Regions from separate parts of the Desmospora activa DSM 45169 genome, predicted to be linked through region 2. Evidence: predicted binding sites of a transcription regulator. Region 2 holds the regulator's gene; the other holds the start of a gene.

Region 1 (3,425 bases), on a different contig from region 2:
CTAACTCTTTCTTGTCAAATCCTTCCTTCTCTAGAGCGTCAATCAATGTACCCTTCATAACAGTCACTGTTACGGTTTCATCTGTATCGCTAAACGAAATGGTTACTTCTTTCTGCATCATCGCATATGTGACCGCTGTGCCTGACAAAAGAAGGACGCTTAAAACCCCCAACACGATGATTAAGGTTTTCTTCATCCAATCCCTCCTTCTCCTCTACACTCAGAAGAACGGTACCCATTATAACAAAGAGTGAAGCGAAGATCTATGCAAATTTTGCATTAAACGGCTCGTTTCATACAAAATGCGTAAAAATCTGAAATAGGAAAGCGATGAAAAAAGAAGGTCCCCCTCCCCTTCTTTTTTCACCTTCATTCAGTTATATCCTGCTCCCACTCTTTCTTCTGTAAAGGCGGATTACGATATTCTTCCGCGCTTTTATCCAACGGCTGCTTTGTTTTCGGTGGAACTTTTTCCACTTTCGGTTCATCCTTTGGCGGTTCGGGTGTGGATCGTGGATGATTGTGAGTATCTCCCGATCCGTAGATATCCACTGTCAACCACCCCTGATTGGCGCGGGCAGCAACCAAGATCGGTTGATTGAGTTGATTTTGGAAGCTGAAATCGGGTCCTCCCCAAGAGACTGTCGCATCGCGGCCCGGAGGGACATAGGTAACATTCTTTGTATGACTGACTCGCTGAATAACCCGCAAACCCGCTCGCTCTACACTGTTGAACAAAGTGGATGAGGTTTGGCAAATCCCTCCGCCAATTCCTTCTGTATACTCACCGCGAACAATAACCGGTGCCGGTCTATACCCTCGGTTGGGTGTACGCATCCCTACGATTTGATTAAATGAGAAAATCTCACCTTCAGGTAGCACAACATGATCCATCGCCTTGGTCGATAAATGAATGTTGTGCGTGCGGTTGACGTTCCCAGGGTTATAGCGAGTGCTATAAGTCCCTAGCCGTTTTTCTTTGATACGAAGCAGTGTTTTGGTGGTGATCATCGGCTTCCAGACTTGGATCGGGACTTCCGATACTTGGTTGACGTGTTCGTGAATATGATCCAACCACCCCTCCAATTCGTGCCGATCAACTTGGCGACCGTCCCGGTGAGGGATCGGCTTTCGGTTTTCAAACCGGGCTGAAACCGGGGGGCGATTCACCTGTGATTCCACATTACTGGCCAACCACTCAAAAAAAGCGGCACGATCCAACGTGGTCGGATCCACTCCATCAAAGCCTACATCTGCTAAATTGAGCTCCCAGCGTCTCTCTCCATCCGTTAGGATTAAATTGGAGGTCGGCTGCTGTCCCATCTGTTGTGGTAAAGGGGGCTCCCCAAGGCTTTGTGGGGGTGGAGTCTGTGTTGTACAGCCACAGATACACAGAAGGATCGATAATCCTGTGATGATTCCTTTCATTCTGGTCACCCCTTTGCTTCTTAGTGTGTAACAAAGGGGAAAGATGTCATCTGCCAACATCATGCAGAAAAAACGATCACCACAGCCAATAAAGACATAAAATCGTCATTAATCCGTTTACGACCATAATACAGGGGATACCGATGCGAAAGGCAGGACGGGTCGTCTTATGGCGAAACCATTGCATTCCTGCCCAGATACCGGCGCCTCCTCCCGCCAGCGCAGCCGTAAACAGGTGTCGCTCGGAAACGCGCCATCCCCCCTGTTTCGCTCGTCGCTTATCGTGCCACATGACAAGGCAACCATAACCGTTAATCATTAGAAGATAAAGGATAAACAGACTCATGCCAACAGCATAACGAGAAGTATAGGGCTTGGCTATAGGACTTCTAGACGATTTTGGGTTTATTTGTTCAATGATGAACAAAGTTTAAATTTAAGTAAACCTTTTCGCCAACACTCTGACAGTTTAATGTCTTATTTTTGTTGATCCCATGTCAAATAAGTGAAGACTTTATGAAAGGTTAAATTTGTGTATTTCTTCACAAACAAAAAGAAGGTATGATGACGGTAACAAGGGTATTAGAGGGGGCAATACCATGGATCCCACTATTCTAAGTCGAATTCTAACAGCGGAAACACTTTCTTTTCACATTATATGGGCAACCATCGGTGTCGGTGTTCCTGTATTTATCTCGATTGCAGAAGGATGGGGCATCTACAAAAAAGATCCTCATTATATTTTGATGGCTCGCCGCTGGACCCGTGGCTTTGTCATCACTGTGGCGGTAGGAGTTGTAACCGGCACCTGTATCGGGATGATGTTAAGTATGTTATGGCCACGATTTATGCAAATGGCGGGCAACATTATCAGCTTGCCCTTGTTTTTGGAAACCTTCGCCTTTTTCTTTGAAGCCATCTTTCTGGGTATCTATCTCTACACCTGGGATCGATTTAAGAAGCCAATTTATCACTGGTTGATGTCGATTCCAATCGTGTTGGGGTCATCGCTGTCAGCAGTCTTTATCACCACGGTCAATGCTTTTATGAATACACCCACCGGATTCTCTTTAAGCCCGGACGGAGAAGTGATCAACATCCGTCCGCTGGAAGCCATGTTTAATCCGGCCACTCCAACCAAAGTAGCTCACGTTCTCACCTCTGCTTATGTCACTTGTGCCTTTTTGCTGGCTGCGATTGCCGCTTGGCACCTTTTAAAAGGGCGGAATCATGTCTATTACAAAAAAGCGTTGAAACTAACCATGATTCTCGGCCTTGTACTCGCCTTGGCAACCGCGTTGGCTGGCGATTTCTCCGGCAAATTCCTGGCTGAATACGTGCCGGAAAAGCTGGCTGCGGCAGAGTGGCACTTTGAGACAGACCAATATGCGCCCCTGGTTTTGTTCGGATGGTTGGATGATAACGGCAATGTACGGGGGGCACTGGAGATTCCCTGGGCGTTAAGTATTCTTGGTGGAGGGACGCCCAGCTCTGAAATTATCGGTCTTAACGATTTTCCCGAGGATGAACGCCCTCCTTTATGGATTCACTATCTGTTTGACGGCATGGTTGTAATTGGCACCTATCTAATTGTGATTGCGGCGCTCTTCGCCTGGTTGTGGTGGCGCCAAAAAAACCCCTATCGTCCATGGCTATTAAAGGGGATTGTATGGGCGGCTCCGCTCTCGTTTCTGGCGATTCAGTTTGGGTGGATTTACGCTGAAGTGGGACGACAACCTTGGATTTTGCGCGGGATCATGAAAGTGAGCGAAGCCTCCACCACTGCTGACAACGTTGGTGTGTTGTTGCTGATGTTTACTGCTCTCTACATCGCTCTCGCCATTTTTGCCAGTCTCGTTCTGTTGCGCCTCTTTAAAAATCGACCGGCGGAAAAAGAAATGGAACAACGCGGTATCGCCTGAGGAAGGAGGAATAGCGGATGTCATTGGAATTGATCGGTATCACGGTTTTGTGGACGTTTCTATATGGATACCTCA
Region 2 (3,425 bases):
TCGAAAAGGGCATGTGGTTCGTGAAGAGGATCGGGAAGCCTTGTTGTCCATCGGCAAGGAGCACTTATATGTACTGGAGATTGCGGAAGGAGAGTGGCACGAGAACGATGCTGCTCTTCGCATCGCTACGGCGGTATGTGGAACGGGATTGACCTTGACCCAGCCCCGGGAAGGGAAAGTTAACCTGGTGGCGGAACGAGATGGATTATTACAGGTGGATGCAAACCGTGTCCATGGGATTAATCAGGTGGAACAGGCGGTGTTATCCACTCGAAAAACGGATATCCCCGTTAAAAAGGAAGACATCGTGGCTGCAACACGCGTGATCCCGCTTCTCTATCCGGAAGAGCGACTGAGACAGGTGGAAGCAGCCGCACTAGCCGATGCAACATTGCCTGTGCTGGAGGTTGTCCCGTTTCCGCAGCGCAAAGTCGGGGTGGTGATCACCGGCAGTGAGGTGTACCACGGTCGTATTCAGGATCGCTTTGGCCCGGTGGTGCAGGAAAAAGTGGAACGCTTTGGCTCCGTTATCATGGGTCAAACCTTGGCCAGTGACGAAAAGGATCGTATCATTGAGCAAGTGCGGGCATTTGTTGAACAGGGTGCGGACTTGGTTTGCGTTACCGGCGGTATGTCCGTCGATCCCGATGATCGCACACCAGGGGCAATCAAAGCACTGGGGGCGGATGTTATCAGCTATGGAACGCCGATGCTGCCAGGGTCGATGTTGATGGTGGCTTATTATCAGCAAACGCCGATACTCGGTTTGCCGGGTTGCGTCATTCATGATGAATACACGTCATTTGATGTGTTTTTGCCGCGGATATTGGTAGGGAAACGCATTACTCGCCATGATATCGTGCAGTTGGGCTACGGTGGCCTTCATTCCTGTTGAGGTATCGAGGCAAGGAATTGTTGATAAACTGTTGAAAAGCGTCGGCACTGACAGGAGAGACGACACGAGGTGTTTACCGGATTGAATTTGACACTCCACTTGGAAAAAAAGGATAGAAACACCTAAACGAGGGTGATAAATATAAACGGCCAAACGGGGGTGATGCTGTATGTCTGAAGGAAAAATACCGCAGGTGACTGCCAAGCGGTTGCCCCTCTATTATCGATATCTGGAGAAATTGCACGCAATCGGGAAAAAGCGTATTTCGTCCTCTCAACTGAGCGATGCATTGCAGATTGATCCAGCTACCATCCGTCGCGATCTTTCCTATCTGGGTGAGCTGGGCAAAAAGGGTTACGGATATAATGTCAACTACCTATTGCAATTTTTACGCGATTTCCTTCATCAGGATGAGGTGACCAATGTCGTTCTGGTTGGTGTGGGGCATTTGGGAACCGCTTTGCTGGGCTACAATTTTTACCGCAGCCATAACACGAAAATCGTAGCCGGTTTTGATGCGGATATCTCAAAAGTGGGCAAAGAGGTGGACGGGATTCCGGTCTTTTCGATGGAACGCTTTCAGGAAGTGGTTGAGTTGCACCAAGTGGAGGTGGCGATCCTGACGGTTCCTGCTACCGTGGCCCAGGCGACGGTAGATATGATTGTGGATGCTGGCATTCGCGGGATCATGAATTTTACCCCCGTCCGACTGACCGTGCCCCCTCATGTGCGTATGCACAACATCGATTTGACAATTGAACTGCAAACTTTGATCTACTTCCTGAAAAACTTCCCTATCGACGAAGATCTTCCGGTGCTGGAGGTTGGAGAACGGGATCACGAAAGGTAGTGTAGCGATTTCACCAATCATTGGATAAGCCCCTTTGCTTCCAAAGGGTTTGAGACATTACACCAGTCTGGCGGCTATCTATGAGATTGGTTTGATCGAGATAGAGAGTGAAGTGGGTCCGATATTTAATTTTTCCGTGAGAGTGAGGGAGGGTTGGTGTGGTCGATGAAGCGACTTTACGCTTATAGCAACGAAACAGAGGCGGCTACACCAGCCCGGAAGTGATGACGGATCGAGAACAGCGTTGGACGGAACATCTAGGTGAAATGCGGAAGCGAATCATCATCGTGTTGATGTTTTTCGTCTTGTTTTTGATTGTGGGATTTGTGTGTGCCAAACCGATTATCGATTGGATTACGACGGATATATTAAGTGGTCCCCTGGGACGTAATCTTGAGCTGCATATCTTTTCTCCAGCGGAATCCTTGAGCATCTTTATGAATTTTGCCTTTGTCGTCAGTCTGGTTCTAACCTCGCCGGTGGCTTTGTATCAGGCGTGGCGGTTTGTTCAGCCGGGTCTGACGAAACAGGAGCAGCGAGCGACATTGCGTTATATTCCCTTATCCGTCGTCTTGCTCATCCTAGGACTTCTGTTTGGCTATTTTTTGATTTTGCCGTTTATAATCGGCTTTTTATCCCTGTTAACGGCTTCTTTGGGGGCGACGGAAACCTACGGAATGTACGAATTTTTTCGCTTTATGTTTCGGATTGTGATTCCAATCGGCCTTTTGTTTGAACTGCCGGTGATCATTCTCTTTTTGACGCGAATCCGGATTCTAAACCCGGAAATATTGAAAAAAGGGCGCAAGTTCGCCTATCTGGCGATGGTGGTGCTGGCGGCTTTTATCACCCCGCCGGACTTTATTTCTAATATCCTGGTCGCACTTCCCCTAATCGGTCTGTATGAGGTAAGCATCTTCTTTTCCATGCGCATCTATCGCAAGATGAAAGCGGAAGAGGAAGCATACGAGGCGTCGTGGCAGGAGAGAGAAGCCACCCCCGGCTCGGAGGCCGACTGGTGGGGGGAGCAGCCAAAAGATTAATCCAGCTAAAAGGCTTCATGCGATCGGTTGTTTAATCGCATGGCCTCTGCCAGGTACCCAGGAGCATCGCAACCGAGGGTCAAACTTGTGCGTGTGAGTCAGGGAATAAAGACGGAACTCTACTCCCGATTGTCTTACAGGGTAGCTTAACCTTTTCTGATGGAGCACGTGATTTACCGGTGTGGATCGGTATCGGGATTCTCGCGTTCTCTGTTCAAACCCGATCTAACCGGGTTTGTTTCTTTTTCCAGTACAGCGGGGGCAATTTTTTCGCCGGAAGGGCTTGCAAAATCAAACTGAGGAATATATCATTGTTTATGGTGTTAGCACTCGGTTGATGCGAGTGCTAACAAGCCGAAAATGTCCACCTCAAGAAGGAGGGTGTTTTGTCGTGATCAAACCGTTGGGAGATCGTGTGGTTCTAGAAGCGATCGAGCAAGAAGAGAAAACCGCTAGCGGCATCGTGCTGCCGGAAACGGCTAAGGAGAAGCCCCAGGAGGGGAAAATCGTCGCTGTTGGTACCGGCCGTTTTGAAAATGGTCAAAAAGTGGCACTGGAAGTGAAGGAGGGCGACCGCGTCATTTTCTCCAAATACGCGGGTACGGAAGTAAAAGTGGGCGATAAGGAATACCTCATC

The links. Region 2 encodes Rex, which represses fermentation and respiration genes when NADH is low (regulators of the CRP and FNR family bind a similar motif). Its sites were predicted from a motif close to TTGTGAAATATTTCACAA; they were not measured.
Region 1: C8J48_RS09425 (cytochrome ubiquinol oxidase subunit I) is a predicted target of Rex. The motif match lies at 1,959-1,976, and genes of this name have one in related genera.

What each region holds. Positions count from the first base shown of each region.
Region 1 is NZ_PZZP01000001.1:1,931,472-1,934,896, forward strand. Features, by position in the region: gene C8J48_RS09410 (resuscitation-promoting factor) at 1-196, opposite strand, end outside; gene C8J48_RS09415 (VanW family protein) at 370-1,428, opposite strand; gene C8J48_RS09420 (DUF1294 domain-containing protein) at 1,505-1,774, opposite strand; gene C8J48_RS09425 (cytochrome ubiquinol oxidase subunit I) at 2,028-3,350, shown strand; gene C8J48_RS09430 (cytochrome d ubiquinol oxidase subunit II) at 3,368-3,425, shown strand, end outside.
Region 2 is NZ_PZZP01000004.1:34,891-38,315, reverse strand. Features, by position in the region: gene C8J48_RS17265 (molybdopterin-binding protein) at 1-895, shown strand, start outside; gene C8J48_RS17260 (redox-sensing transcriptional repressor Rex) at 1,065-1,745, shown strand; gene tatC (twin-arginine translocase subunit TatC) at 1,970-2,788, shown strand; gene groES (co-chaperone GroES) at 3,180-3,425, shown strand, end outside.